2 linked regions of the Undibacterium sp. 5I1 genome follow. The protein of the gene in region 2 interacts with the protein of the main gene of each other region in a pairwise test. Links are inferred from orthologs where the notes say so. Each region holds a gene or a part of one and is shown on either strand. Other genes may lie near its edges.

Region 1 (15,664 bases), 1.1 Mb from region 2 along the record:
TGATCCAGTGCAGGCGCTACCATACCCGCCACTACTGCTCCAAGCATCGTAACAGCAGCAGACTGGCAAGAGGCCACTATCCCTCTGATTGTAGGAAATAAATCGAGGACAAGCAAGGTAGCGCCAGGAGCAACCAGCGACATACCAAAACAGTAGAAAAACAAGGGCATCACTGACCAGGGCAGCATAGCTGGCCAAATCGCGTGGTAAATCACGTTAAATAAAGAGGCTCCGATCAGGAAGCAAAAGCCGATATTGACTTGCTTCCAAACAGAAATTCTCCCTGCAAGGCGATTCGCCGCCAGTGCACCTAAAAATATGCCTGCGACTGAGGGAATAAATTGCCAGCCAAATTGATCTGGCCCCAGCTTTAAATGCTGAGTAATAAACGCTGGCGCGGCGGAAACATACAAAAAAAGGCCTGCAAAATTAAACGCAATCGTGCCGGCTTTAAGATGAAATAGCGGGGACTTAAACACCATCTTGTAACTTTTCCACAAAAACTCTGCACTGAAAGGCTGACGCTTTTCGATAGGCAAAGATTCTGGCAGCCGCTTGTAGCACGCCCAAAATAAAATCAGGGTATAGACAAAAAGTAAGAGGAAAATACTACGCCAGCTGAAATAGCTGACTATCCAACCGCCTAAAATAGGTGCAATTGCCGGAGCAATAGAAAAAATCATTGTTACCAGAGAAAGCAAGCGCTCAGCGGGAGCACCTGAGTACATGTCACGGATAATTGCGCGTCCAACCACCACACCAGCGCCCGCAGAAACACCCTGCAAAATCCTAAAGCCCCACAAATAATGAATCGTATGGACAGATGCACAGCCAAAGGAAGCTACGGCAAAAACAGCCAGCGACACCAAAATTACATTCCGGCGCCCGAACGCGTCCGACAAAGCGCCGTGCCATAGGGTCATGATGGAAAAAGACAGCATGTAGGCAGTCAACGTCTGCTGAACTTCAATTGGACTCGCCTGCAAACTCGACTGAATTGCCGGAAATGCGGGCAGATAAGTATCAATTGAAAATGGCCCCAACATTGCCAGCGCTGCGAGCAGCGTTGCGAGAGCGCCAGCGCTCACCACTTGCAAGTGAGAAGGCAGTGCTGCTGGCGGAGTCGCTTCTGGTGTAGGACTATTAGACATATTCAATCGCAATTAGCAGAATTTTATTCATCAGGATCATCAAGGGAAATTTAAATACCGCCCATGCACAAGTATTTCATCTCAAGATATTCATCCATTCCATAGCTAGAACCCTCGCGTCCCAGGCCAGATTGCTTAACCCCACCAAACGGCGCGACCTCATTCGAAATCAAACCAGTATTAATACCGACCATGCCATATTCCAGCTTTTCAGCAACGCGCCATACGCGACCAATATCACGGGAATAGAAATACGATGCCAGTCCAAAATCAGTATTGTTAGCCGCCGCAATCACCTCATCTTCGGTTGTAAACTTGATGACGGCAGCTACTGGGCCAAAGGTCTCCTCGACCATAATTTTCATCGTATTGGTAATGTTAGACAGTACCGTCGGCTCATAGAATAAAGCGCCGGCTGCATGTTTTTTACCACCAGCTAAAATCGTAGCGCCTTTCGCCAGCGCATCAGCAACGTGCTCTTCTACTTTGGCTACCGCCTGCTCATCAATCATCGGACCTTGGCTGATGCCTGACTCCATACCGTTACCGACCTGGATTTTCTTAGCGCCCGCAGCCAGTTTTGCAACGAAGGCGTCGTAAATCGACTCATGAGCATAGAAGCGGTTGGTACACACACAAGTTTGTCCGGCATTACGGAATTTTGATTGCAACGCACCTTCCACCGCCGCGTCCAGATCAGCATCATCAAATACGATAAATGGCGCATGCCCGCCCAATTCCAGAGCTAATTTTTTTACTGTCGGTGCGCATTGCTGCATCAAAATACGCCCTACTGGAGTTGATCCAGTAAAAGATAAATGCCGAACAACCGGGCTGTCGCACAATACTTTACCAACGGCAATAGAACGCTCTGAATCAGCGGTAACGATATTAATAATGCCTGCTGGCAGACCGGCTCTATGTGCCAACTCCGCCATTGCCAAGGCAGATAGCGGGGTTTGTTCCGCTGGCTTAATTACGATGCTGCAACCAGCCGCAATCGCGGGAGCGACTTTGCGCGTAATCATGGCAATCGGAAAGTTCCAAGGCGTGATTGATGCGCAAACGCCGATAGGCTGTTTTAACACCACCATGCGTTTGTCAGTCCAGGTCGATGCCATGACATCGCCAGTTACCCGCTTTGCTTCCTCGGCAAACCATTCGATAAAACTGGCGCCGTAAATTACTTCTCCTTTGGCTTCGGCTAAAGGTTTGCCTTGCTCAGCAGTCATTAACATCGCCAAATCATCGGCATTGGCAATCATCAGATCAAACCATTTACGCATTACCGCAGCGCGCTCTTTGCCGGTCTTGGCAGCCCAAGCTGGGAAAGCCGCTTGCGCAGCGTCAATTGCCGTTTGTGCGGCGCTAGCACTCAGGTTGGGAACGGTACCAATAATTGATTGATCCGCTGGATTATTGACTTCAAAATTATCACTAAAACTAAACCAGGCACCATTAATGTAAGCCTGATTACGCAATAAACTACTGTCTTTTAAATCGAGGGGGAAAGCGTTAGACATAGATTAATCTCCTGATGTGTTTTGTTTTAGATGAGACCAATCTAGATCTCGGCCGGATTATATAAAACAGCGTAAATTATGATTGATGACGCGACGTAGATGGCAAAGCATAAAGTAAAACGGGCGAACCTGCTGTGCAGCGTTCGCCCGTTTTTATGTGGAGTTAGGACAAGTTTTTAGGCTTGGCCTCTTCACGGCGGTTAAAGCCCGCCACCATATCGAACCGGAACAAGCGACATTCCAGGGCACCGTTGAAGAAAGGTGTCTTGCGCGACTCTTTTAAACGCAGCATCTTTGGCAAACCCAGATCAGCGGTGAACAAGAAAACACTCCAGCCAGCAAACCTTTGTTTTAACGTGCTGCTAAATGCACTGAAAAAATCGGTCGCCATCGCATCAGGCTCTACCGAACTATCACCGCGTAGGCCAATACGTTCGCCATAGGGCGGATTGGTCAGCAAAATACCTGGTACTTCAGTTGGCGCTTTGATCTCTTGCGCTTCAATTTGCTTCAACGGCACGTCAAAACGAATACCTGCCTTATTCAAATTATTACGCGTCATGCTGATCATGTCGCCGGAGATATCACTGCCGAAAATAGTCGGCTCTTCCGGCACGTGATTTGGCTTAACACTGTCCTTGATCGCTTGCCATTCGTCTTGCTTATAACCGGCAAACTTTTCAAACGCAAATTCACGACGCAAACCTGGCGGAATACCAGCAAGCATTTGTGCCGCCTCAATCAAAATAGTGCCCGAGCCACACATAGGATCAAACAGAGGCACGCCGGGTTTCCAGCCTGCAGTCCGCAACAAACCCGCTGCCAGGTTTTCACGCAAAGGGGCATCGCCTGTCTCTAAGCGCCAGCCGCGTTTAAACAAAGGCTCGCCTGATGTATCGAGATACAAAGTAAAGTTGCGTGCATCCACAAAACCGACGATGCGCATATCCGGATTTTTGGTATCAACCGAAGGACGCTGTGTAAATTGATCGCGGAAACGATCGCAGATCGCATCCTTAATTTTGAGGGTGGTAAATTCCAAACTTTTTAATGGCGATTTGACTGCGGTCACATCGACACGAATCGTGTGGTGGTAGCCAAACCAATCTTCCCATGGCTGCTCTAGGGTCAGATCATAAATATCGTTTTCGTTGAGATAGCCAGAATGCGCCATCCGTAATAACACACGCGAAGCAATGCGTGAATGCAAATTGATGCTATAGGCATCGCGCAATTCACCAGAGCAATGCACACCGCCGGGAACTTGCGTGTGGACATGCAAAGTTTTATCCAGCTGGGCAATTTCATTCAACTCTTCAGCGAGAGCGACTTCCAGGCCACGGGGGCAAGGGCAAAAATACGAGTAACGTGTCATGGGGAACCTTTTATCCAAGTTAATTTTTAAAGGCTAAAGCTCTTGCCTAGCCGGTATTTACATCTGCTTCTCAGCACTAAAACTAAGGTGAGTGCGTGCAGCATTCGCTCGCCTCATTACTTCATTCTATTGATCGTAATGCCAACTGCTAACCACTATTCCGGAAAAACGCGCTCCAAAAAATCTAAGCGATCTTGCCCCCAGTAGCTCTCGCCATTGAATACAAACCAAGGCACGCCGAATACATTGTTGGCGATTGCTTCATTAGTAAAGCGCTCATACTCAGATAACACGCTGGCGGTTTCTGACGATTTGATTAAAGCTTTACCGTCGAGCTCGCAATCAAGTGCTAACGCGGCCAAGGTATCCGTATCAGCAATATTTTTTTGTTCTGCCCAGACCGCTCGCATGATCGCACCAGTCAGTTTGAGTGCGGTCTCAGTCCCGTGTGCCAATTGCGCTGCAATAATCAAGTGTGCAGAAGAATCGCCTGCGACCGGAAAAAAGGTCGGCTGCAAATTCATCGGCAAATCCAGATGCGTACTCCAGCGCTGCATTTCTGTCAGACGATAGGCTTGTCTTTGTGCTGCACGTTTAGCTAAAGGCAAACCACCCGAAGTGGCGAACACTTTGCTTAAATCAATCGGTTTAAGATCAATCCGGATTGCATGTTTTTTTGCCAGATCAACAAAGCGCTGATGCCCCAAATACGCCCAAGGAGACTGCGGTGCAAAATAGTATTCACAAACTCTGTTCATCAATATTTCCTTGAGAATTTAACGAGCGGACTAAAACGGCTTCACTACCACCAACACCACAACAGCTAATAACAAAACGACTGGCACTTCATTAAACCAGCGAAACCAAGTATGCGCGCGTTTATTGTTGCCTTGTTCAAACTTTTTCAGAATACTGCCACAGGCATGGTGATAGCCAATCAGCAACACCACAATAAAAAGCTTGGCATGCATCCAACCGCTGCCGGGACCACGCCCGATACCTGTGGCAATCCAGTACCACAACCCAAAACCTATCGCTGGAATGGCCAGTATGGTCATAAACCGGTACAGCTTGCGGGCCATCAGCAGCAGTCGCTCGGTCGTAACCGGCTGATTCTCCATCGCCAGATTGACGAAAATCCTCGGCAAATAAAATAAGCCTGCAAACCAGGACGTCACGAAAACGATATGTAGTGCTTTAATCCAGAGCATGCATTTCTCCTGTTACTTATTATTGACGAACTTCGCCGTTACCAAATACCACATACTTAAGTGAAGTCAGACCTTCTAATCCAACTGGTCCACGTGCATGTAGTTTATCGTTAGAGATGCCGATTTCTGCACCTAAGCCATATTCAAAGCCATCTGCAAAACGGGTCGATGCATTGACCATGACCGAGGCTGAATCAACTTCACGCAGAAAGCGTATGGCGCGCGTGTAATCTTCCGTCACGATGGACTCAGTGTGTTGCGATGAATAGTGATTGATGTGTTCAATCGCCTCATCCATATCTTTGACTACTTTAACAGCAAGAATCGCTGCCAGATATTCTGTGCTCCAGTCCTCTTCATTCGCAGCCGCCAAATGAGGATAGTCGCTGAGTATTGCTGCGGCAGCAGGGTCGCAACGTAATTCGACTTGTTTGCTGGCGTAGAGTTTGGCTAAGGCGGGCAATACCTGCGCTGCAATAGCTTGCGCCACCAATAAGGTTTCCATCGTATTGCAGGTGCCATAGCGATGACATTTAGCGTTGAACGCAATATCCAGCGCCTTTTGCATATCTGCTTTATCGTCGATATACACATGGCAAATGCCGTCCAGATGTTTGATCATTGGCACTTTGGATTCACGCATTAAGCGCTCGATCAAACCTTTGCCACCGCGCGGGACGATAACATCAACATAATCTGGCATGGTGATCAGCTCGCCCACCGCAGCACGGTCGATAGTCTCAACTACCTGAACGGCGTCGGATGGCAAACCAGCACCGGCTAAACCTTCTTTGACCAATTGTGCAAGTGCCTGATTGCAGTGAATTGCCTCAGAACCGCCGCGCAAAATTGTGGCATTACCACTTTTAATGCATAAGCCTGCCGCGTCGACTGTAACGTTTGGTCTGGCTTCATAAATAATACCAATCACGCCCAACGGCACGCGCATCTGACCAACCTGAATCCCAGTCGGGCGGAATTTCATATTCGAGATTTCGCCTATCGGGTCTGACAGACTGACGATTTGCTCCAGTCCCTCCGCCATGCTGGCGATGGCTTTGTCGGATAAGGTCAGACGATCTAGCATCGCCGCTTCCATCCCATTTGTGCGGGCGGCAGCAAGATCTAACTCATTGGCTCCGCGCAAAATCGCTGCGTCGCGCCGGATCGCCGCGGCAATCAATAACAACGCCTGATTCTTTGCAGCCGTATTTGCTTTTGCCATGGCGCGCGACGCTTTACGAGCGCGTATGCCAAGGTCTTTCATGTAGGTTTTGATATCCATATCAGTTCTTTTAATTCGGTCTGTCTATGTCTGCTTGCGCTTTAAAAGTGAGTTAAGAGAAGATATATACTACCCACTGTATATTTTAACGTCCAGATATTGTCTGGAAGTTAATGCCATTTATTAGACATACTCCCCTGTTTTTACGTATTTATCCTATGCGCGGGCAACACGTAGACCTAATTGCAGCAAGGCATCCCAGGCGTCACCGGCAAATGCCTTGGCGCGTAAACCTTTGACCATCTTATCGACTTGCGCTGCCTCTTGCAGTGCCGCCTCTAAGGTCGCCAAACTCACCCGGCGTAGCGCAGGCTCCATCAATTTTTCACGCGCGCCCCAGATACGAAATTCCTTCAGCAGCATGCCAAGCGACTTGCCTTGTGCCATACCAGACTTGATTTTAAGCAAAGTCCGGATCTCTTCGGCAACTGCCCATAGTACCAGCGGCAAGGCCTCGCCCTCGCCCTTCAGACCTTCTAGCATGCGCACCAGTCTGGCGGCGTTGCCAGCCAACATGGCTTCGTTGACTTTAAACACATCGTAGCGCGCGACGTTTAAAACAGCGTCGTGTATTTGCTCAAAACTAAGTTTGCCTTGGGGGTGCAACAAAGCGAGTTTTTGAATCTCTTGATGTGCGGCGAGCAAGTTACCTTCTACTCTGTCCGCGATAAAGTCCAGACTAAGCCGATCAGCGCTTTGCCCTTGTGCAGATAAACGCAAGGAGATCCAATTAGGCAGTTGTGCCCGTTCCACCATCGGGATGTCGATATACACCGCCGCCTGCTGCAAGCTCGTCACCCAGGCAGCCTTTTGCGTCGCCCAGTCGAGTTTTGGCAAGGTAATCAGGGTCAGATTATCGGGAGATAGATGCTTGACATATTCTTGTAGTGCAGCGCCGCCGTCTTTGCCTGGCTTGCCGGTGGGTATGCGCAAATCAATCAGCTTTTTATCGCCGAACAAGGATTGTGATTGATTCACTGACAGCAGAGCGCCCCATTTAAAACTACGCTCTACAGTTAAAATTTCTCTTTCCAGAAATCCTTGTGTTTTAGCGACACGACGGATTTTGTCCGCGGTTTCTAATGCCAACAAATGCTCGTCACTGGTGATGACGTACAAAGACGCCAGTGATTTAGTCAGGTGAGCATCGATTGCATCAAAGCGCAATTGCATACGCTATTCCATCTTCAGTACAGCTAGGCGACGCATGATTTGCTGCACCAGATCGCTTTGCATATCACGGTATAACAGAGCTTCTTCAGACTCTTTCGCCAAGACTGCAGATTCGTTGAACGTGATATTGCGCTTGAGTGGGATGCTGGTTGGCTCTAACAACTCTTTACCAGCCTTGTCGCGCACACGGAATTTAAATGTGTACAACAAATTGTATTCACGTGCACGACCTTGGCTATTTAAAGACAAGATCACTTTCTCGCGTGTTTCTGCCAAAACTTCTAATGCCACATCGGCGCTTCTGACATCGTTAAAAATCACGGTATTGCCATTGGCCCGAATATTCCGCCGCAACTCACCACCAAGCGGTGAGGTATCTGGCAAGCTAATATAAATACTAGAGAACGGAAAAGTCACCGGACCACGCAACGCAAAGCCGCAGGCGGACAAAATTACAGCAACTGACGCGATGCTGAAAAAGGTTAGCAATTTCCGCATCCAATCAGACCTTGTTGTAGAGTCTTTCTCATTACGCATATCGCCCGCTTTCGAATTAACGATCATAAAATTACCCGTCTATATTAAGGAACGATATTGACTAATTTACCCGGTACGATAATGATCTTTTTCGGCGTACCCTCAACAAAACGTTGCACACTCTCATTCGCCAAGGCTAAAGCTTCTATCGTCGCTTTATCCGCATCTTTGGCTACCGTGATACTACCGCGTAGCTTGCCGTTGACCTGGATCATCATTTCGATTTCTGTTTGTACCAAAGCCGCTTCGTCGACTTGGGGCCAAGGGGTATTGAGAATATCGGTGAAAGAAGCGGCATAACCCAACTCTTCCCACAAGACATGGGTCAAGTGCGGGCATGCCGGATATAAAACACGCAACAAGACACCAAAGGCTTCACTCAAAACCGCTGCATGACCAGCACCTTCTTGCTTAAAGGCTTCGATCGTATTCAATAATTTCATCGCGCCGGACACGACCGTGTTGTATTGCATACGTTCGTAGTCATAGCTTACCTGGCGCAAAATCATATGTACTTCGCGGCGTAGCGCTTTGCTGTCGGCACATAAGTTCGAACTTAAGTCAGTACTTAAGTCAGTACTGACTGAACTTGCAGGGCGCAATAACTCAGCATTTTTAAAACCGAAAGTCCAGACCCGGCGCAAGAAGCGATGCGCACCCTCAACACCAGAGTCGTTCCACTCCAAAGTCTGCTCAGGTGGCGAGGCAAACATCACAAACAAACGTGCTGTATCTGCACCGTATTGATTAATGAGTTCTTGCGGATCGACACCATTACTCTTGGATTTAGACATGGTAGTCATCTCGTATTCGAGTGCTGACCCATCCGACTTCAAGGTTCCGCCGGTGATCTGACCTTGCTCATTGGTGATGACGTTGACTTCTTCTTCCCAGAAATAATTCTTGCCTGCGCCTTCCGGTTTTTGGAAAAACGCGCCCTTCAAGACCATGCCTTGCGTCAGCAATTTGGCGAACGGTTCGTGCGCATCGATCAACTTCAGATCACGCATGACCTTGGTCCAGAAGCGCGCATACAGCAAATGCAAAATCGCATGTTCGATACCGCCGATGTATTGATCCATCGGCATCCAGTATTTACTACCTTCCGCAACCATGGCCTGGTCGTTACTCGCGTCGCAATAACGCATGAAATACCAGGAACTATCAACGAAGGTATCCATGGTGTCCGTTTCTCGTTTAGCTGGCTTGCCGCAACTTGGGCAATCAACATGCAAAAAATCTAAGCGTTTATTTAGCGGATTGCCTGAGCCATCAGGAATGCAATCTTCTGGTAACACAACGGGTAAATCTTTTTCCGGCACTGGCACCACACCACAAGCATCGCAATGGATAATAGGGATAGGCGTGCCCCAATAACGCTGGCGGCTGATGCCCCAATCGCGCAAACGCCAGGTAGTTTTCTTTTCGCCTAATTCTTTGGCTGACATTAATTCGGCGACCTTGCTGACCGCCTGTCTACAGGTCAATCCATTTAGGTCAACGTTAGAGTCTCCGCTATTAATGGTCAAGCCACGTTGCTTGTCGCCATACCATTCTGCCCATGCATCGGTGGAGTAGGTTTCACCTTCTACAGCGACTACTTGTTTAATCGGCAGATTATATTTTTTCGCAAAAATAAAGTCCCGCTCGTCATGCGCAGGCACGCCCATGACCGCGCCATCGCCGTAACTCATCAACACATAGTTACCGACCCAAACTTCAACTTGCGCGCCTGTCAACGGATGCGTGACGAACAGTCCCGTTGGCTGCCCTTCTTTTTCACGCACTGCAACTTCTGCTTCGGTCGTACCGCCTTTTTTGCATTCTTCGATGAAGGCAGCGAGTCCCGGATTACTGGCAGCAGCATGAATTGCCAACGGATGTTCCGGTGCCACCGCACAAAAGGTCACGCCCATGATGGTATCGGCACGGGTCGTAAACACGTACATCTTGCCGTCCTGAATCAATGCGCCGGTGGCGTCCTTGATGTCATGTGTGAAGGCAAAACGTACACCTTCGGATTTACCTATCCAGTTTTCCTGCATCAGGCGCACGCGCTCTGGCCAGCCGGACAGGTAATTCGGATCTTCCGGATTGGCGACTGCAGACAGCAATTCTTCCGCGTAGTCGGTGATGTTCAGGTAGTAGCCTGGAATTTCGCGCTTCTCGACCAGAGCACCGGAGCGCCAGCCGCGCCCGTCGATCACCTGCTCATTTGCAAGCACGGTCTGGTCAATCGGATCCCAGTTCACTACTTGCGTACGGCGTTCGCAAATGCCAGCTTCCAGCATTTTCAGGAACAACCATTGATTCCATTTGTAATATTCAGGCGAGCAAGTCGCTACTTCGCGTGACCAGTCAATCGCCAGACCCATAGCTTGCATCTGGGTCTTCATATAGGCGATATTATCGTAAGTCCATTTGGCAGGCGGCACCTTGTTTTTGATTGCAGCGTTCTCTGCCGGCAAACCAAAAGCATCCCAGCCCATCGGCATCAGAACGTTGTAACCATTCATGCGCAATTGACGCGCCAGCATGTCGTTGATCGTGTAATTGCGCACGTGCCCCATGTGCAATTTACCTGATGGATAAGGCAGCATAGAACAAGCGTAGTACTTCCCTTTTGGGAAGCGTGGATCGTTCTCCACCGCTTTGTAAGCGTCTATTTTTTTCCAATGGGATTGCGCAGATTGCTCAATGTCGGCTGGTTTATAAACTGAGCTGTATTTTTCTTGCATGGCGGGCTATATTTTCTAAATGCGAGGGGATCTTTTGAACCTTTGATTATAACTGGTTCAGGTGGCATCCTGATTAAGGATAACGCTGTAGATTACTTTTGATCGAGTGGTTGGCCTGGCTGCTCAGTCACAAAACCAATTTTACCCAAACCTTGTTCTTGGGCTGCCGCCATCACTTGGGCAATGATCTCGTAGCGAGTTGCTTTATCGGCACGCAATTGCAATTCTGGCTGCGGTAATTTTTGTGCTGCTTTTGCTAATTTTACGTTTAAATCTTTAAAAGTAATGACCTGTTTATCCCAATATAAAACGCCTTTAGAGTCAAATGAGATGGTGATGTTGTTTGGCAATTGGGGGGCCGTATTTGATTTTGCAATAGGTAATTCAAGCTTGATAGCTTGTGTCATCAAAGGGGCGGTAATGATAAAAATTACCAGCAATACCAACATGACATCCACCATCGGTGTGACGTTGATATCGGCCATAGCAGCCGGTGTTTTTGCTGCCGAGTCACTTGCCTGATTGAATTTACCGAAGGCCATAATGCGTTGAGATTTTTATTTACTACGTTGGCAAGCTTGTGGTTAGTTTATTGCTGACGTTAGCCGAGTTACGCTCTTATCCGCGCGGACTAAGGTGTGCATGCAGATCATGCGCAAAAGCATCTAGCTCTGCCATGGTAATACGGTTCATACGGTTAAAAGCGTTATAGGCCAATACCGCAGGAATCGCCACCATCAAACCTAATGCCGTCATGATTAATGCCTCGCCGACCGGACCAGCTACTTGCGCGATCTGCACGGCACCATTATTTGCAATCGTCGTCAGCGCATGAAAAATACCCCACACCGTGCCGAGCAAACCGACAAAAGGTGCAGTCGCTCCGATGGAGGCCAAAATACTTAAGCCAGATTCCAGTTTGACCGTAACACGGTTTAATTCTTGCCGCAAAACCCGGGTAAGAATGTCGCTTAAAGCAGAATTAGTATTAAGTCCTGCGCTAGCGCGTGCTGGTTCTGTAGAGAGTTTTAGGTCCGCAGCCGCCATACTTCTTCTCGCCAGAGAAGCATAAATGTCTTCGCTATCAGCATGACTGATCAGGCTAAGCGCATCATTGATATTTGGCGCTTTCCAAAAAGACTCAACAACTGGCGCGGTTTTGCGAACGCGCCAAAACGACCAGGTTTTATAAAAAATAATGAACCAGCTGACGAGGGACATCGCCATCAAAAAATAAGCTACTGCGTGGCTTATTTCATCAACTTGGGACCAGTAATCAAAAATCATAGGACTCGTTAAAAAGATCGTCGGTTAATAAATTAAATAGTCTCTGTGTTTCCAAAATAGAACTTACGCAAAATTGTCCCGGAAACGCATCGCGACGAAGACAGTACTTTAATACGGCTAGTCGCTGCAACGCGGCTGGCGCGGTTTTGCGTAACTCCTACTAAGCTACTGAATTCAAACCCAGCACATCAAACATATCGTACAAACCAGTTTTCTTATCCGCCAAAAACCGTGCTGCGCGCAAACTGCCGTGGGCATAATTAATCCTGCTAGACGATTTATGGCTGATTTCTACCCGCTCACCAATCCCTGCGAACATCACTGTATGGTCGCCGACAATATCGCCGCCACGAATGGTGGCAAAGCCGATCGAAGAAGGGTCACGTTCGCCGGTGACACCTTCTCGTGCGAACACGCCGACTTCGTTCAAATCACGACCTAGTGTACTTGCGATGACTTCGCCCATTTTTAATGCGGTACCGGAGGGCGCATCAACTTTATGACGGTGGTGCGCTTCGATAATTTCTATATCGTAGCCCTGCGCAAAATTCTTGGCTGCCATTTCTAACAACTTCAACGTCACATTCACGCCGACACTCATGTTCGGCGCAAATACAATCGCCGTTTTTTGCGCTGCAGCGGCAATCGCTGCTTTACCTTCATCATCAAAACCCGTCGTACCAATAACCATTTTAATGCCATGTTCCGCGCAGTAAGCCAGATGCGTTAAGGTGCCTTCAGTACGGGTAAAGTCGATCAGACAATCAGCATCTGCCAAAGCCGTCGACAAATCAGACTCAATTAAAACGCCAACTGGCTTGCCTAAACTGGCACCGGCATCAGCCCCCAAAGCAGGCGATCCAGGCAAATCCAGTGCGCCGACCAGTGCAACATCATCTGCCGCAGTGATGGTCTCGATCAACATTTTACCCATGCGACCAGATGCACCGGTCACGGCGATTTTTAATACTGTCATCGGAATACCTTGATTATTTTTTCTTATCTTTATCCGTCGTCAGGATAGAAGATTCAGCTCTCACACCAATTGCAGAAGTCGTAATATTGGCTAAGTAGTCTTTTTCGTTGGGCAAATTACCACCCTCAAAACGTTGCACAGTATTGTTCTTAAAAAATACCGCCACGCGGCTGGTGAGTAATTCGCCGTTCGGCTTTAATAAACGGAACGGGTAGTCCCAGCGGTCTTCGTGGAACATATCGGTCAATAATGCCGTACCCAGCAAAAACCGGACTTGCTCACGGGTCATGCCTTCTTTAAGTTGCGATACCATTTCTTGCGAGACAAAGTTACCTTGCTGAATCGTAATCCGGTAAGGCGAGATGTAACCTAAAAATTTGGATACGCCTGTTGGCGTCGTTTTTTGTGCGCCATCAGCAGAATTGAGTTTGGCGCCGTCTTTGTTACCAGCATCCGTCACTGCGGAGTCAGTGGAACTAGGGAGCTTGGTCACTGGCGGTGTATCCACCATAGGATTGAGCATAGCGCAGCCAGAGACACCAACTACACCAAACGCCAAAGCGAGAGCAGTCAAACCTTGCGCGGTACCTCGGGATACTTCAGAAAACAACAATCGCATAAATAACCTCAATGTGATGTGCAACGGTGTACAGTTTGCAAAAAATAATTAATTCAAACAGCTTATATCAATCTTACTTACTAATTTATTACGTTTAACTTTGGCGTTACTTGGGTAGTAACTTAGGTGGCAACTTAAGTGAGAGCCTACACAAAGAACACAAATACAGCGCGAAAGAATCTTAGAATAAAGCAGCATAATGAAATCACTCACTGATGCAAGCTTGATATACGTCGATTAAAACCCCAAAAAACCACCCTGAAATTACGCCGGGATTATGCTGAGATTCGCTTTGAGTTAAGCTCTAAACCCGATATCATAAAGCAGATACACTCTTTTTGACCGAAAACATGACGAATACCACTCCCAATCTCAAATCCAGCGGCCTGAAAGCGACTTTGCCAAGGCTGAAAATTTTAGAAATTTTCCAAAGTAGCCCAGTTCGCCATCTGACAGCGGAAGATGTTTATAAAATTCTGCTGAATGAAAATATGGATGTCGGTTTAGCGACGGTATATCGGGTTTTAACCCAGTTCGAACAAGCCGGATTGTTAAATCGTAATCATTTTGAAACCGGCAAAGCCATCTTTGAACTAAACGAAGGTTCGCATCACGACCATTTGGTCTGTTTGGACTGCGGTTTGGTAGAAGAGTTCTATGACGAGCAAATTGAGAAGCAACAACATGCCGTTGCACTGGAGCGTGGCTTTACTATTGCTGAACATTCGCTAGCGATGTATGGTCATTGCACCAAACAAAATTGCGAACACAGAAATCGCAAATCATAAAAAATGAGAACACAAGTATCAGCTTCTACTGATATTTACTGATCAAATTCGTACTCAAACGTCGCTACTGGTATTTTCGCTGCTAGCATTTTGCTTACGAATTTTTTCTACTACCCCTGCCACTGCATCAATCACTCGCTGTGAATTAAAAGGTTTTACGATATAGCCGTGAATACCGGCTTTAACAGCCTCCGTCACCGTGGCTTGATCTTTATTCGCAGTCACCATCAAAATCATCGCATTTGGCAATGCTTCCTTCATTTTTGGCAATATTTCTAAGCCGCCGATTTTAGGCATAACTACATCCAATAGAATAATTTGCGGATTGAGTTTGATCGCCATTTCCAAACCCGACCCACCATCAGAAGCATCGCCAACGACGTTATAACCCTCGCTGCGCAGTACTACCCGTAAAACCTCACGAGTCATATCATTGTCGTCAACAATTAAAACAGAGATATTTTTGTTGTTCATAACAACCTCATTATTTGGAATTTGGATACTGGATATCGGCTATTGACTTAGCGCATTTGAGAGTAGCTTTGCAGTGATATCAACAATAGGAATAACACGTTCATAAGCCATACGAGTTGGCCCTATCACCCCAAGCGTGCCGACAATTTTACCGTTCACGCCATAAGGCGCAGTGACAATACTCATTTCATCCATCGGTACGAGTTGCGATTCGCCTCCGATAAAAATTTGTACCCCGGTCGCTTTACTAGACACGTCCAGCAATTGCATCAGTCCGGTTTTTTGCTCGAACATATCAAATAACTTACGCAAAGAAGTCATATTATTCGACAAGTCCTGCACATTGAGCAAATTGCGCTCGCCCGAAATCACCACCTCGTCCGACTGATCTGACATCGCATCACTGCCCGCTTCGACCGCCGCTTGCATCAGGCGCGTCATATCGTTTTGCAATTGGCGTAATTCAGTGTTGATACGTAAGCGAGCGTCTTCAAAACTCAATCCACCAAAATTTTGATTCAGATAAT
Region 2 (15,744 bases):
ACTTTTGACGAACACCGTAGCCGACACGCCAGTTTCAGCAGTAAATTTATCCAACAATCCAAAGTTCAGATTTAAATCAGTCGAACCGCTTTTTAACGCTGGCGTCAATTTGCCCATCACATCAACCGAACGACCCGCGTCGACCGTGATACTGCTATGTAAACCCTGCCGAAGTTTTGTTGCCGCCTGACCCACTTGCTTTCTTAGGGACGTAAATTTTTTCATGGATAAGTTCTTTCGCTTGAAACTGGGCTGTGGAAATCTGGCTGGGCTTTACTGCGAAATTGGTTTGGACAGCGTATTCGTGAATATTGATAACATTAAAACTTTTATAACTCTGTCATGTTTTACCTGAAAATACAACTATGTAACAGAGTGTAATTGCAATATTTTATGTCTATGGTGTTATTCAAACACTAAAAATAGTTAACCATAAAAAAACCCATTCGTTTGATATGTATCAATGAGTACGGGTTGTTACTTATGCATACTTCGGATGTCTTACAAGTTACCGTGACCGCATCTGCTGCCATCGCTTATTCCGTATCAGTTAGTTTGACGCTGCGTGCATTGTTGCTAACGACGAGATGACCTTCTCAATCGAGATGCCGAGCGCTTGTCAGCTTCACGATCGTGATTAAATCTCCACACTAAGCGCGTTAATGCACAAAGAAATAGCGTTTTGGCGATATAGCATGAGCTCTTCAAACGATATGAACCGATATCGCAGTCGCACAATCGTTCCAGTGCACCAGCGTGTCACAAAGACAAATAACTGATCGGATAGGCATCGTCATGTTGGACAAGTCAGTCTTCCTAAAGTACAAGTGGAAAATAGTGGCTGGCTTGATTGTCGCCAGCTTGTTTTTCGCCTTTTTGACGATCTGGTGGCGTGGACCACAAGTCTCCGTAGTCAGCGTTGTACGGCGAGATTTTGTTCAGTCAGTGGTCGCCAGCGGCCATGTCGAGACCCCGCACCGGGTCGATATCGGAGCACAAATCACAGGCACCGTCGTCAGAGTGCCTGTGATCGAAGGGCAAATGGTAAAAGCGGGCGAAGTCCTAATTGAGCTTGATACGGCAGAGTTGCTTGCAAATGAGCGTCAAGCGCGATCTGCTTCAGTACAAGCGCAGACCCGTGTCCGTCAGTTGCGTGAGGTTCAGGCGCCAGTTGCCGAGCAGGCTTTGCGTCAGGCACAAGTCAGTCTGGATAATGCAAAAGCGACATTGAAGCGTAATCAGGATTTATTCCAGCAGGGCTTTATTGGAGCAGCTGCTCTGGACGATGTGCGTAAGGCGGCTGAACTTGCCGATGCGCAGCAACGGACTATGCAAAAGCAGTTAGAAACGACACGTCCATCGGGTAGTGATTTTGCCTTGGCAGAAGCGAATCTGATCGGTGCCAATGCCAACGCAGATGCAGCGAGCGCGCGCGTCAAATACGCAAGAATCATTGCTCCTGTGGGTGGGATATTAATTAGTCGTGCGGTTGAGGTGGGTGATGTAGTGCAGGCCGGTAAAGTCTTAATGACCTTATCTCCAGATGGACGTGCACAATTGGTTGTACAAATTGATGAGAAAAATCTTCGCTTGTTAGTCTTGAATCAAACAGCGATTGCTTCTGCAGATGCATACCCTAAGTTGCTTTTTCCGGCAGCATTGGTCTATATCAATCCCAGTATCAATGTTCAGACCGGAGCGGTTGAAGTCAAACTCGATGTATCGAATCCGCCTCAGGTATTAAGACAAGATATGACGGTCTCGGTTGATATTGAAGTCGCACGCCGGCCTCATGTGTTATTAGTTCCTGTCAGCGCTTTACTAGAAAGTGACAAAGCTCCTCCATCTTTGTTGAGAGTAGAGCAGCACCATGCCATACGACGTACGGTCAGTACCGGTCTTCGTAGCGGAGGATTGGTTGAAGTACTCAGCGGTGTGGATGAGGGCGACCTCGTTCTTGCATCACCTGGCACGATCAAGTCAGGCGCGCGGGTACGGGTCATTGCATCCGGCACGGTGATGAGCAGCCCGGTGTCGAATTCAGCCGCGAGTCTGCCAGCCAATTCAGCCAATAAGCCAGTAGCACAATGAGGAGCGAGTGATGTTAACAGCCTGGCTTCCATTTGAATGGATTGTTGCTATTCGCTTCTTACGGGAGGGGCGGCTACAGACTGTATTTATCATTGCAGGCGTTGCTATCGGGGTTGGCGTAATTGTGTTTATGTCCGCTTTGCTCAGCGGCTTGCAGTCTAACTTTATCAAGCGTGTTTTATCAGCACAAGCCCATATTCAACTATTACCTCCGCAGGAAGTCACCCGTCCGTTACGACCAGTTGTAATTTCAGCGAATACCGAAGTCGAAGGCGCGATTATTCAACCACCCTTGCAAAGAATAAAGTCGATTGATCAATGGCAAGCCGTGGCAACACAGATACGTGCCATGCCCGATGTCCTCGTGGTATCGCCTGTCGCTGGCGGATCGGCTCTGGTGGTACGCGGCAGCGTCAGTCATGCGATTACGGTCAGCGGGATCGAGCCTGACTTGTATTATCGGATAGTGGATATCAATGACAAAATAGTACGAGGAAAATCGAGTATTTTAGGGACAGAGATACTGATCGGGACAGAATTAGCCAGCGACTTGGGCGTCGACGTAGGGGATAAATTATTGATTTCGACAGCGAGTGGTGCGACCAGCACGCTCACAATTTCAGGGATTTTTGATTTGGGGAATAAAGGCGCAAATCAGCGCAATACGTTTATCGCATTACATACCGCGCAAAGCCTGTTGGGTTTACCAGGCGGCGTGTCCAGTCTTGAAGTCACTGTGCGCGATGTTTATGCTGCGGAAGTGATTGCGCAACAAATTACTGCCGCGACCGGTGTAGAGGCAGACAGCTGGATTAAAACCAGTGCCCAATTTTTTGCCGCCGTCAGTGCGCAAACTACTGCCAACACGGCAATACGGTTTTTTGTTGGTTTGTCGGTCGCGTTCGGGATTGCGAGTGTGCTGGTTGTCGTGGTGGTTCAAAAGTCACGAGAGATCGGAATACTGCGCGCCATGGGGATTTCTCAAGGACAAATACTCAGAGTGTTTTTATTGCAAGGCGGCGTACTTGGTCTCGGCGGTGCGGTCGCAGGCTGCGCTATTGGTGCTATGGCCTTGGTGTTGTGGCAGCGGTACGCGCGAAATGCGGACGGCACGGCCTTATTCCCCCTACAGTTTGATCCGGCTTTATTCATTACCGCATTATTATTGGCAACGATGACCGGACTGCTCGCCGCTTTTGCCCCTGCTTTAAGAGCGGCTCGTCTTGACCCGGTGGTGGCAATCGGTGGCTGATATGACCTCTGCATCCAACGTGACTAATCCCCTTCCGGAGTTGCCTGCTTCCCCGGAAAAATTGCCAGTTGGCGACATCGTTGTACAACTACGTGGCGTCCGAAAGACATTCAATATAGGAACCCCGATTGCGACAGAAGTACTGCATGGTATTGATCTCACCTTACATCAAGGTGAATTTTGTGCCGTAATGGGACCCTCCGGTTCTGGCAAAAGTACCTTGCTCAATATCGTCGGGCTACTGGATCGTCCGTCAGCAGGAACCATCGCGATCTGTGGCGAAGAGACGACTGCACTTGATGACAAAGCGGTGACTCGTTTGCGAGGTCACAATATTGGTTTTGTCTTTCAATATCATCATCTGATTACCGCATTCACTGCGCTCGAAAATGTCATGATGCCGATGCTAGGTGCGGAGGAATTTCTGAACAAGCAAATGCAGGAGCGCGCAGCAGCTTTACTCGGCGATGTGGGTCTGACAAACTGGCAAAATAATCTGGCGGGCAATCTAAGCGGAGGACAGCAGCAACGCGTCGCATTAGCACGTGCGCTCGCGATGAATCCGGCTTTGCTGCTAGCGGATGAGCCGACGGGTAATCTCGATACCAAAAGCGCTGATGAAGTTTTTAACTTATTACGGCGTTTTAATCACGAACAAAAAACGACTATTTTATTTGTGACCCACAATCCTGACCTGGCTAGCCGCTGTGACAAAACAATACAGGTAATTGACGGCCTGGTTACTGGTTAGCGACTATCCTTATCGTAGACCAGGTAGTGCTCATGATTCTTGCTCAGGTGCGATTGCGAGCTGGATGTGTTCGCGTTTTAACTCGGGTGCAAATTGCAAAATAAAATCCAGAATATAGCTACGCAGATAGGCACCGCGTCGTACTGCAAGTCGAGTCACGTTTGGCGCAAACAAATGACTGGCTGGCAACGCTTGTAGTGCGCTATAACGGTTGGCAATATTTCCTGCATTACCCGCATTGCCATGAGCATCGGTTTGTTTTTCTACCGCCATTTCTGCTACCAGACCCACACCTAAACCCAGAGCAACATATTGCTGAATCACGTCGGAGTCCATCGCTGTCAGCACAATGTCAGTCCGTAATCCTGCATCTTTAAATGCTTGGTCGATGTGACCGCGCCCGGTAAAGCCGACGTCGTAGGTGATTAATGGGTAATTCGATAAATCTTCCAGCGTGATCGGTGTCTGACTGACCTGAGTTTTGCGCAGCAGCGGATGGCCGTCTGGCACAACGATTACGTGGTTCCATTGATAGCATGGGAAGGAGACTAAATCTTTAAACTGCGACAGACCTTCAGTCGCAATCCCTATATCTGCCTTACCCGATAAAACCCATTCCGCAATATGTTCTGGCGAACTTTGCTGGAGTGCGATGCGCACATCGGGAAAACTATTTCTAAATCCCTGCACTACTTTTGGCAGCACGTAACGTGCTTGCGTATGCGTGGTCGCAATCGCCAGCGTGCCTTTGGTTTGATCGGAATAATCGTCACCAGCTTGCTTCAGATTTTCTGCTTCGAGCAACAGACGCTCGATAATATGCAAAATGCCTTTACCCGGTTCGGTTAAGCCAGTCAGGCGTTTGCCGTTACGCTCGAAAATATCGACGCCAAGTTCTTCTTCTAGCTCTCGAATTTGGCGACTCACACCGGGCTGCGAGGTGAATAAAACATTCGCCACTTCAGTCAGGTTATAGCCGCAACGGGCAGCTTCGCGGATAGAGCGTAATTGTTGGAAATTCATAATGTGTCTGGCAAAAAAATTAGAGAGACGTCTGATCGACAAAGACAGCCAATCGTTTGGGCTTCACTACCAATACTTCACCGACTTTGAGTTTTAGCTGGTTGTAGCGCTCGCTAGAGATCATGGCCTCCAGCAAATCGCCATTGTCGTCACGCTCCAGTTCCAGTTGCGCTAATGGTCCTATGCTGTGTACGCGGCGTAATTGCACCACCAGACCATCCGCACCGGGTGAATAGCGATCAATTTCCAGCTCGTGCGGACGGACATAGCCAATACCTGTCGCGTCACGGGTCGCTGCATGATCTGGCGCATCAAAAGCAACGCCACCAGCGTCCAAAGTACCTTCATGGATACGACCACGGAACAAGTTAACATTCCCCAAAAAGCCGTACACAAAAGGCGATGCCGGATTTTGGTAGACCGCTGCCGGTGCGCCGATTTGTTCCACCTTACCTTGATTCATTACAACGATTTTGTCGGCGACTTCCAAGGCTTCTTCCTGATCATGCGTGACAAAAATACTGGTGACATGCAAATCATCATGCAAGCGCCGCAACCAGCGGCGGAGCTCTTTACGTACCTTGGCATCCAGCGCGCCAAACGGTTCATCCAGCAGCAAGACGCGTGGTTCCACTGCCAACGCCCGCGCCAGCGCGATCCGTTGCCGCTGCCCGCCAGATAACTGCGGTGGGTAGCGATCTGCCAGCCAATCGAGCTGGACCAAGTCGAGTAATTTATGCACTTTCTCTTTAATCACAGCGTCCGAGGGGCGCAAGGCTCGTGGCTTGACCCGGAGGCCAAACGCGATGTTCTCAAAAATCGTCATGTGCTTAAACAGCGCATAGTGCTGGAACACAAAACCAACCTGGCGTTCACGCACATGCTGGGCTGAGGCGTCCTGACCATCCAGTAAAACTTGTCCTGCATCGGCATGTTCCAGTCCGGCGATGATGCGTAACAGCGTAGTTTTTCCGCAGCCAGACGGACCTAAGAGTGCGGTTAATTCACCGCTAGGAAATTCTAGCGACACATCATTAAGCGCAGTAAAACTGCCGAATTTTTTTTGTAAATGCTGAACTGCGATACTCATGACTTGCTCCTGAATTCTTACTCTTGAAATTTTCTTAATTTACTCTTGCGGAAGCGCCTGATTTTCTCGTGTTCGCCATTCAACAATCGACTTCAGCGCCAGCGTCAGTAATGCCAGCAAAGTGAGCAGTGATGCCACCGCAAAAGCCGCAGTAAAGTTGTATTCGTTATAGAGAATTTCGACTTGCAAAGGCATGGTATTAGTCTCGCCACGGATATGCCCAGACACCACCGATACCGCGCCAAACTCACCCATGGCGCGGGCGTTACATAAGATCACGCCGTATAACAAGCCCCACTTAATATTCGGTAAGGTCACATGCCAGAAGGTTTTCCAGCCAGAGGCACCGAGTACCAAAGCAGCTTCTTCTTCCTCGCTACCTTGTGCCTCCATCAAGGGAATCAACTCACGCGCAATGAAAGGGAAGGTCACAAAAATAGTCGCCAGTACGATGCCAGGCACCGCGAATAAAATCTTGATGTCGTGTTCCCGCAACCATGGACCAAGCCAGCCTTGCGCACCAAACAACAAGACATAAATCAAACCAGAAATCACAGGCGATACCGAGAACGGTAAGTCAATCAAGGTCAGCAAAAACTGTTTGCCGCGGAACTCAAATTTAGCAATCGTCCAGGCAGCGGCGACACCAAAAACCAGATTCAGCGGTACCGCAATGGCGGCGGTAATCAACGTCAGTTTGATGGCGGACAAAGCATCCGGTTCGACGATGGCCTTAAGGTAAACTTCCCATCCTTTTTTAAACGCTTCAAAAAATACGGCTGCCAGCGGAATGAACAAGAACACAGTTAAAAAAGTCAGCGCCGTGATGATTAGCAGCGCACGAACCCATAAAGGTTCTAGCGTGGCGGACAAACTAATTGCCGGTTCGATACGACGTGGTGCTGAAGTCTGAATTGGTGTCTGAACTGGCGGGGGAAACGCAATCGGGGTGCTGGTCATTATGCAGGCTCACTTTTGTTACGGTTGCGGCTCCAGGATTGCAATAAATTGATCGTTAGTAGCAAGCTAAAGGACAGCATCAGCATGACGACAGCAATGGCGGTCGCACCGGCATAATCGTATTGCTCTAATTTTGTGATCATAAACAGCGGGGTAATTTCGGACACCATAGGCATATTGCCGGCGATAAAAATCACTGATCCGTATTCACCCGTGGCCCGCGCAAAGGCCAGCGCAAAGCCTGTTAGCAGAGCCGGCAAGATGGTTGGCAAAATCACTTTGACAAAGGTTTGCCAATGACTGGCGCCCAGACTAATGGCGGCTTCTTCTAATTCTTTTTCGGCTTCTTCCAACACCGGTTGCACGGTGCGCACCACAAAAGGCAAACCGATAAACGTCAGCGCCACTAATACACCCAGCGGCGTAAACGCAACTTTGATACCTAGTGGTTCCAGATATTTTCCCAACCAGCCATTGGGCGCATACAGCGTTGCCAAGGTGATCCCGGCAACCGCAGTCGGCAGCGCAAACGGCAAATCGACCAGCGCATCAATCAGACGTTTGCCCGGGAATTTATACCGCACTAACACCCAGGCTACGATCCCGCCAAACACCACATTGATCAGCGCGGCTAAAAACGAGGCACCAAATGTCAGGCGATAAGACGCCAGCACCCGCTCCGACGTGACGGTATTCCAAAACGCCTCCCAGGTCATGGTGAAGGTTTTTAAAAAAATCGCCGACAGCGGGATCAACACAATCAGGCTGAGGTACAGTAGAGTAAATCCCAAGGTCAGATGAAAACCCGGGATAACTCTGCTGGGAGCATTGCGCTGTTTTTGCAGCTTAGGAGTGAGTGAGAATGCCATTCGTTATTACTTATTTAGCCGTTGAGGGGCAATAATGGCACTCGCTCGTTATATAGAAAACGATTTTTTTCGAATGTTGATAGACGAATTTCGTATAAAGGGCAGGATTTTTTGCGGGAAGTTACCGGTCATATAAGTATTTTGCTCAAGCAGCTTTCGCAGTCTCGTTATCGACGCCGAGGCTGGCCTTGGGTGTATCCAGCAAAAATCCCTGCAAGAAATAAGGCAAAGTCTGGTTGGCTGACAGCTCTTCTACAATCTGTGTCAATGATTGCAACTGCTGATCTGTCTCTATCCGCTTAAATATGACGCGACTACCGAGTTGATTTGCATGCTTCAATAAAGTCCGCAATGAGTCGTGTTGTGCAGACTCAGCCCCAGCGTCCTTGGCGACAACCTGGCGTACATCAATCTTGATGACATCGGGACGTATTTTTGCCATGAGCTCCAATGCCTGCAAGGTATCGCTCGCATGCACACCTATCCTAAAACCGTTACGTCGGTAATTGTCTGCTACGTGTTGCAGCATCCAGCGTTGATTAGGAATAATTTGTGGCAATTGCAAAACGATCTGCTGCTGCGGCAACTCCAGCAGATGAAGAATCCGCCGAAACGCCGCGCCATGATTACCTTCTACCGCGGTTAACAAGCGGGTGTGGATGCTTAAAAACAAATCCAATGTCGTTGCCTGCGATGACGCTTGCTGGTAAAAATTGATCGTATGCAAAATCCGGCATAAGCGATCTAGCTCTACCGACTCATCATCATTAGCGGCGTGGTCAAGCAATTTCCAGATATGTAAGCCCCCGCCATCAACAGCATAACTACGGGCATAACCATCATAAGCCACGATGTGCTGATCCAGATGAGCACGAACTGGCTGAAATGTACTCGTCAAGGTCGAATGAAAATATCGCCCCAAAGCCTGACCTTGCGCATCCAGACGGATGTGAGTGTTAGCTGGATTGGCAAGCTGTAAATGCCGCAAATATTGTTGTAAAGCAGGAGATGTCATGTTGACTCCAATGCGTATGTCGGTAAAAAATACGCTTGATATTGAATATACTCCCCACTGAATTATTAAAATATGCTCTATCGTCTAGGAATTACATGGACAATTAAATATACTAATAGGGAGTATATATATTTAGCGAAAATGGGTTTTACCAGAACACTCAGTAAAACTTTAATAAAGACGTTGCAACCAATATCGACCGTCGATGCTAGTTTTGATTGCATGCCATCGGTTATCGGTTATCGGTTATTGCTGTTTGTGCCTTGCAGAATAAAACACACTACAAAAAATCAGAACTAATCGTTTCGCGGTTGGATAGTTGGTTTGCGCATATGCGCAGAATTACACTATGTCGCAGTGGATATCTGGGATTTGCTCCAAGGACTAGGTAGAGTGGCAATTTACGCAAAACAAGCTTATAAAAATTAATCGTCTATGTAAGCGACCTAATATGACGCCGCATATACGATCCTATAAAATTACGTATTTGCTTAGTTACTCATAATGAAAACTGACTCCAAACTATGAAAACAGCACTGTTAATCATCGATGTCCAGCAAGGTTTATGCGAAGGTAAGTACACCACTTTTGAATCGCAACGTGTCATTGCCAACGTCAATATGGTGTCAAAAAAAGTGCGAGATGCAGGTGCGCTCGTGATCTTTATCCAGCATGAGTCATCATCAGGTTTACTGACATTTGGTAGCAAAGCTTGGCAACTGGCGGACGGTCTTCATATTGAGCCAAGCGACTTACGGCTTCGTAAGACTGCTTCAGATTCTTTTCATCAGACGGAGTTAGATGCTTTGCTGAAACAGCATGCGATAACTAATCTGATTATTTGCGGTATGCAGACAGAATTTTGTGTTGACACCACGGTGCGCAGAGCATTGGCGTTGACTTACCCTGTGGTCTTGGTTGCGGATGCACATACCACTGAAGATAGCGAGATTTTGACTGCCGCGCAGATCATCCGGCATCACAACCGCACCCTCACCAATATAGACAGCTTTGGGGTAGTCGCTGTTGCCGTTGCGGCGAGCGATGTGCTGATCTAACTAAGATATAAGTTAGATAAGTTATATAAGATGAGTCAGGCGTTTATGGTTTAGCGACGGTCTGTCAGTACATCGATAAAAAAAGCGCATGCAAAATTCATTTGCATACGCTTTTTTTATTTAATCAGTTCACAGTTTAAAATTGTCTTGCAGGCAGTAAAGTCCCTTCAACTTCCCCAAAACCTATCCGTGGCAAGCCTGACTTTTCCGTCCAGGCGCGCATGATGATGGAGTCGCCATCTTCCATAAATGTGCGTTGCTCGCCATTGCTTAATATCAGTGGCTGTTTGCCGCCGACACTCAGTTCCAACAACGATCCTGCTTCTTCCGGTGTAGGACCTGATTGAGTTCCTGAACCGAGTAAATCTCCAGCGCGCAGGTTACAACCGTTGACGGTGTGATGCGCCACTAATTGCGAAACGCTCCAGTAAGAATGACGGAAGTTAGAAAGCGATAAACGCTGCGCAGGCAGGCCTTGCTCACGCATAGATTTGGTTTGTAGCAAAACTTCCATCTGCACGTCAAATGCACCTTGTTCGCGCACCGCTGCAGAATCCAGATACGGTAGCGGTTGTGGATCTACCGCGTCACGTTGCCATTGCAAACGATAGGGTGCCAAAGCTTCTAGCGTAACGACCCAAGGCGAAATCGTGGTGGCAAAATTCTTCGCTAGGAAAGGTCCTAGTGGTTGGTATTCCCAGGCTTGCATATCGCGTGCCGACCAATCGTTGAGCAAACACAGACCAAACACATGCGATTCTGCATCATCAATCGCTACCGCATCGCCGATTGCATTACCTTGCCCTACAAAAATACCAATCTCGGCTTCATAATCAATCCGCTTTGCTGCGCCAAACACCGGAGTTGTCGCCGTCGGTGGCATAGTTTGTCCGACAGGGCGACGGAACTGCTGACCAGAGATCACAACCGATGATGAACGACCATGGTAGCCAATCGGTACCCATTTGTAATTGGGCATCAGTGGATTATCAGGACGGAATAATTTACCCACAGCCGTCGCATGATGGATGGAAGTGAAAAAATCGGTATAGTCACCGATGTGTGCAGGCAGAGCATATTCCGCATTTGCTTGCGGCACTAAAGCACTTTTCAATAAATCTTGTTGCGACATGCCTTCACGCAGCGCTCGCGATAGTTGCAGACGTAATGTTGTCCAGGTCGCGTTGCCTAATTCCATCAAGGCATTTAAGTGAGTACTGCGGATCGCCTGATCAAATGCCGTCGATTTTAACGTTGAAAAAACGCCTAGCGCATATGCTGCTGCGAGATCCAAAATCTGATCACCAATCGCGACACCGATACGGAAATTTTCTGCAGTCCCTTTCTTGCGGAATACGCCATAAGGCAAATTTTGTATCGGAAAATCGCTGTTGATATCATTCGCAGAGGTGACCCAGCTACGCAAGTTAATATCGTGGGTTTCATTCAATTGCAGAGTCGCTTGATTGCTCATATTGAGGTTCCTATTTGGATATCGTTAGGCTTGATTGGGATTGAAATTTTTCTTGATACCCATCCAGCATTGGTAGTAATCGGCTTGCAATTGCGGAGACGTCATTGCCGCACGCGTCGGTTTGATGATGGTACGAGTCTCGATCATAAAGGCCATGGTATCAGCGATCTTATGCGGTGCGCTGGTGTCGGCCTTACTGGCTTTGTCAAACGTACCAGCATCCGGGCCATGACCACTCATACAATTATGCAAGCTAGCGCCACCGGGTCTGAACCCTGCGGATTTAGCATCATACTGGCCGTGGATTAAGCCCATAAATTCGCTGGCGATATTACGATGGAACCAGGGCGGGCGGAAGGTATTTTCTGCTGCTAGCCAGCGCGGTGGAAAGATCACAAAGTCGATCGTATCAACGCCCGGTGTATCACTGGCAGATTGCAAGACTAAAAAAATCGACGGATCGGGATGGTCATAACTGATAGAGCCGATGGTATTAAAGTGCCGCAAGTCATATTTGTAGGGCGCAAAATTACCATGCCATGCAACGACATCCAGCGGCGAATGGCCGATTTTGGCAGACCACAAATTGCCACTAAACTTAGCCAGCAATTCAAAATCACCTTCGCGGTCTTCATAGCTCGCATGCGGAGTCATAAAGTCGCGTGGGTTTGCCAGGCCGTTGGAGCCTATTACGCCCAGATCCGGTAGCTTAAACGTGGCGCCAAAGTTCTCGCAAACAAAGCCACGCGCGGCACCTTCCGGCAGCGTGATTTGAAACCGGATACCACGCGGGATGACAGCGATTTCTTGTGGTTCAATATCGATGACGCCGAGTTCAGTTTTAATGTGCAAACGACCTTGTTGCGGAATAATCAGTAACTCTGCATCAGCATCATAAAAAAACCGATCACTCATATCGAGATTCGCCGCGTACAAATGGATAGCACAACCGCTTTGTGCGTCCGCTGAGCCATTCCCCGCCATCGTCATCCACGAGTCAATAAAATCAATTGCTTTATCCGGCATCGGCAACGGATCCCAGCGTAATTGATTGGGTGTCGATGGTACCTGATCAAACTGATTGGTCATCGCGCCATTATCAATTTGTACGAAGGGCTGATGCATTGCCGCTGGCCTGATCCGGTACAACCATGAGCGGCGATTGGAATGGCGCGGTGCGGTAAATGCCGTGCCAGAAATTTGTTCGGCATACAAGCCATACGCACACTGCTGTGGTGAGTTCTGATTTTTAGGCAATGCGCCAGGCAAGGCTTCGGTAGCGAATTCATTCGCAAATCCGGTTTGATAGCTGCGCTGGACAGAAGAATAGGCAGAATCAGCGGAATGTTCTTTAATGTGGGGCATGACAGTTCCTATAGAAATAAGCGCAATTTTGATGTGACATCAATATAGTCCAGCTAGTCAAAACCTGCGACATAAATACAAAAATGTACTACATTCATAAAATCAATAATGGTTGAAAACTTTTTAAGCGATTTTTAAATGATAGAACCGAAAGACATAGACCTGAACTTACTGGTAATTTTTCAGGAAGTATTTCAGGACAGGCAAATTTCATCCGTCGCAAAAAAGCTAGGACTATCCCAACCCGCTGTTAGTAACGCGCTGGCAAGGCTGCGCCGTACTTTTGATGATGAATTATTTGTCCGTACGGCGCTTGGGATGCAACCCACGCCCTTAGCCATCAGCTTTGCCGAGCCAATCGCTAGCGCTTTAGAAAATATTCGCCGGGCATTAAATCAACAAGAGAGTTTTGATCCCGCAAGCAGCAAACGGCAATTTACGATTGCGATGACGGATGTGGGTGAGGTTTATTTTATGCCTGTGCTGGTGGAGCGATGTCAGTTATTGGCACCACAATTACAGTTTTCTACCGTCCGCGCCAGCAGTATTGATCTGAAGTCCGAGATGGAGGCTGGTCGGGTTGATTTAGCAATTGGCGCATTTGATACGATTTCTGGCGCACTCTACCAGCGCCGACTGTTTAAACAAAATTATGTCAGCATGTTCCGTAGTAGCCATCCTTTAGCGGGTGACAAAATCAGCTTGAGTGATTTTTTAGCAGCACAACACTTGATCGTGGCATCGCAAGAGAGTCCTTACGATAGGATTAATCAAAGCTTGGATAAGGCAGGCATTAAGGCCGCAGCACATTTTTGCGTGCCACATTTTGTGGCCGTACCTTACATAGTCAGCACGACCGATCTGTTAGTGACGGTGCCGCAAAAGCTGGCCGAGCGTGCCGCAGCGCCGTTCAATTTAAAGTATGTTCGCCCGCCGCTACGCTTACCCTCTTTACAAACGAATATGTTCTGGCATCGCCGCTATAACCAGGACGAAGGTAATCAATGGTTGCGCCAGTTTATTGCAGAGCAGTTTGCTGAGTAAGTCAGCTTGTCAAACTAATGGGGTGAAAATCCTTCACCCCAGGACTGAAAGCTTTTCTGCCATCGCCATAAAGTTTTGCCCTACACTTTGTGTCTATAATTAATTGTGACGGAGAATCACCATGCCCATCATCACCTGCGTAGAAGACTTGCGTTTACTGGCAAAAAAAAGGGTGCCGAAAGCCTTTTACGACTATGCCGATAGTGGCTCGTACACAGAGAGTACATATCGCGCGAATACCGATGATCTGGCCAAACTGAAGCTGCGTCAGCGGGTTGCCATCAACGTTGATCAGCGCTCTACCCGCACGACGATGGTAGGGCAAGAAGTTGCCATGCCTGTCGCGATTGCACCGACAGGGTTGACGGGCATGCAATGGGCTAATGGCGAGATGCTGGGCGCAATCGCAGCAGAAAAATTTGGTATTCCTTTCACGCTCTCCACCATGAGTATTTGTTCGATTGAAGATGTGGCGAGCGTTACTACAAAACCATTCTGGTTTCAGCTCTATGTCATGCGCGACCGCGGCTTTGTCAAAGAAATGATACAGCGCGCAAAAAATGCAAAATGTTCCGCTTTAGTGCTGACGTTGGATTTGCAAATTTTGGGTCAGCGACATAAAGATATCCGCAACGGCATGTCAGTTCCGCCAAAACTGACGCTGGCAAATATCCTTGATCTGGCAACTAAACCAGCCTGGGCACTACGCGCATTAACTGGTCGTAAAACCTTTGGCAATTTAGTTGGACACGTCAAAGGAGGTGATGGGATTTTAACGCTGAGTCAATGGACTGCAAGCCAATTTGATCCAACCTTAAATTGGGATGACGTGGCCTGGATCAAAAAAGAATGGGGTGGCAAGTTAATTCTTAAAGGCATCTTGGACGTAGAAGACGCTAAATTAGGCGTCGCAGCCGGTGCCGATGCGATCATCGTCAGCAATCATGGTGGTCGTCAATTAGATGGCGCAATGTCGTCCATACAAGCATTGCCAGCTATTGTGGATGCGGTCGGACACTTAACCGAAGTCTGGTTTGATGGTGGCATTCGCACTGGTCAGGATATTTTAAAAGCCACTGCTTTGGGCGCTAAAGGCAGCATGGTTGGACGTGCCTTTTTATATGGCTTGGGTGCGATGGGTGAGCAAGGCGTGACTAAAATGCTGGAGATTTTGCACAAAGAATTAGATGTCAGTATGGCACTGACAGGTACTAAAGATATTCGTGAAGTTGGGCGACATAATCTGGCACAGCTGTAGAGATTTAACAGGGCGGATTACTGAAAAATCGCTACACAGAAAATATCTGTGCAGCGATTTTTGCTATTGTCTTGTTATAAATCGGAGCGATATCAATTCGTGATATCGCTCCGATCTTTTAAGCCGCTTCTAATTCCGCTTGTTTGACGATATGCAAGTTATCGCCATCAATTGCAATTTTTCTTGGCTTATATACTTCAGGTACTTCGCGAACTAATTCTATATTCAATAAGCCATTATCTAGTTTGGCACCAATCACTTTGACGTGATCTGCCAGGCGGAAACGGTGCTCAAAATCACGCGCTGCAATACCGCGGTGTAAGAAGGTGGATTGGGTCTCATCCTTCTGTTTTCGACCAACAATTTTTAAGGTGTCTAATTCGCTTTCCAACTCTAGTTCAGAGCGCTCAAAACCAGCGACAGCCATCGTGATGCGGTATTTATCTTCGCCGATCAATTCTATGTTGTAAGGTGGATAGCTGGGGGCTGCATCA

Evidence for each region.
Region 1: the proteins of RGU72_RS15000 (region 2) and RGU72_RS19910 interact in binary tests that used the Escherichia coli proteins (3 or more experiments, as listed by UniProt). The link is inferred for Undibacterium sp. 5I1 from one-to-one orthologs.

The regions. Positions count from the first base shown.
Region 1 is NZ_JAVIWI010000001.1:4,547,198-4,562,861, reverse strand. Bases 4,413-7,300 are described here. They hold RGU72_RS19910 (glutamate-5-semialdehyde dehydrogenase), read right to left. Parts: upstream 6,546-7,300; coding sequence 5,280-6,545; downstream 4,413-5,279. Other genes in these bases: holA (DNA polymerase III subunit delta), read right to left, coding at 6,702-7,300; RGU72_RS19915 (CopD family protein), read right to left, coding at 4,838-5,260; RGU72_RS19920 (2-hydroxychromene-2-carboxylate isomerase), read right to left, coding at 4,413-4,807. Also shown: RGU72_RS19935 (multidrug effflux MFS transporter), read right to left, coding at 1-1,151; RGU72_RS19930 (NAD-dependent succinate-semialdehyde dehydrogenase), read right to left, coding at 1,202-2,674; RGU72_RS19925 (class I SAM-dependent RNA methyltransferase), read right to left, coding at 2,838-4,049; more of RGU72_RS19920, read right to left, coding at 4,205-4,412; more of holA, read right to left, coding at 7,301-7,718; LPS assembly lipoprotein LptE, read right to left, coding at 7,722-8,282; leuS (leucine--tRNA ligase), read right to left, coding at 8,300-10,993; RGU72_RS19890 (biopolymer transporter ExbD), read right to left, coding at 11,086-11,535; RGU72_RS19885 (MotA/TolQ/ExbB proton channel family protein), read right to left, coding at 11,612-12,220; dapB (4-hydroxy-tetrahydrodipicolinate reductase), read right to left, coding at 12,441-13,256; RGU72_RS19875 (outer membrane protein assembly factor BamE), read right to left, coding at 13,270-13,875; fur (ferric iron uptake transcriptional regulator), read left to right, coding at 14,226-14,663; RGU72_RS19865 (response regulator), read right to left, coding at 14,718-15,137; heat-inducible transcriptional repressor HrcA, read right to left, coding at 15,177-15,664. UniProt on the Escherichia coli protein: Catalyzes the NADPH-dependent reduction of L-glutamate 5-phosphate into L-glutamate 5-semialdehyde and phosphate. The product spontaneously undergoes cyclization to form 1-pyrroline-5-carboxylate.
Region 2 is NZ_JAVIWI010000001.1:3,415,543-3,431,286, reverse strand. The notes cover bases 4,173-7,140. They hold RGU72_RS15000 (sulfate ABC transporter ATP-binding protein), read right to left. Parts: upstream 6,208-7,140; coding sequence 5,137-6,207; downstream 4,173-5,136. Other genes in these bases: cysW (sulfate ABC transporter permease subunit CysW), read right to left, coding at 6,247-7,140; RGU72_RS15005 (CysB family HTH-type transcriptional regulator), read right to left, coding at 4,173-5,117. In the rest of the region: RGU72_RS15025 (methyl-accepting chemotaxis protein), read right to left, coding at 1-225; RGU72_RS15020 (efflux RND transporter periplasmic adaptor subunit), read left to right, coding at 796-2,091; RGU72_RS15015 (ABC transporter permease), read left to right, coding at 2,102-3,343; RGU72_RS15010 (ABC transporter ATP-binding protein), read left to right, coding at 3,345-4,094; more of RGU72_RS15005, read right to left, coding at 4,125-4,172; more of cysW, read right to left, coding at 7,141-7,167; sulfate ABC transporter permease subunit CysT, read right to left, coding at 7,167-8,036; RGU72_RS14985 (EAL domain-containing protein), read right to left, coding at 8,182-9,051; RGU72_RS14980 (cysteine hydrolase family protein), read left to right, coding at 9,576-10,109; fahA (fumarylacetoacetase), read right to left, coding at 10,246-11,583; hmgA (homogentisate 1,2-dioxygenase), read right to left, coding at 11,608-12,948; RGU72_RS14965 (LysR family transcriptional regulator), read left to right, coding at 13,087-13,992; RGU72_RS14960 (alpha-hydroxy acid oxidase), read left to right, coding at 14,114-15,250; RGU72_RS14955 (Hsp20 family protein), read right to left, coding at 15,369-15,744. UniProt on the Escherichia coli protein: Part of the ABC transporter complex CysAWTP involved in sulfate/thiosulfate import. Responsible for energy coupling to the transport system.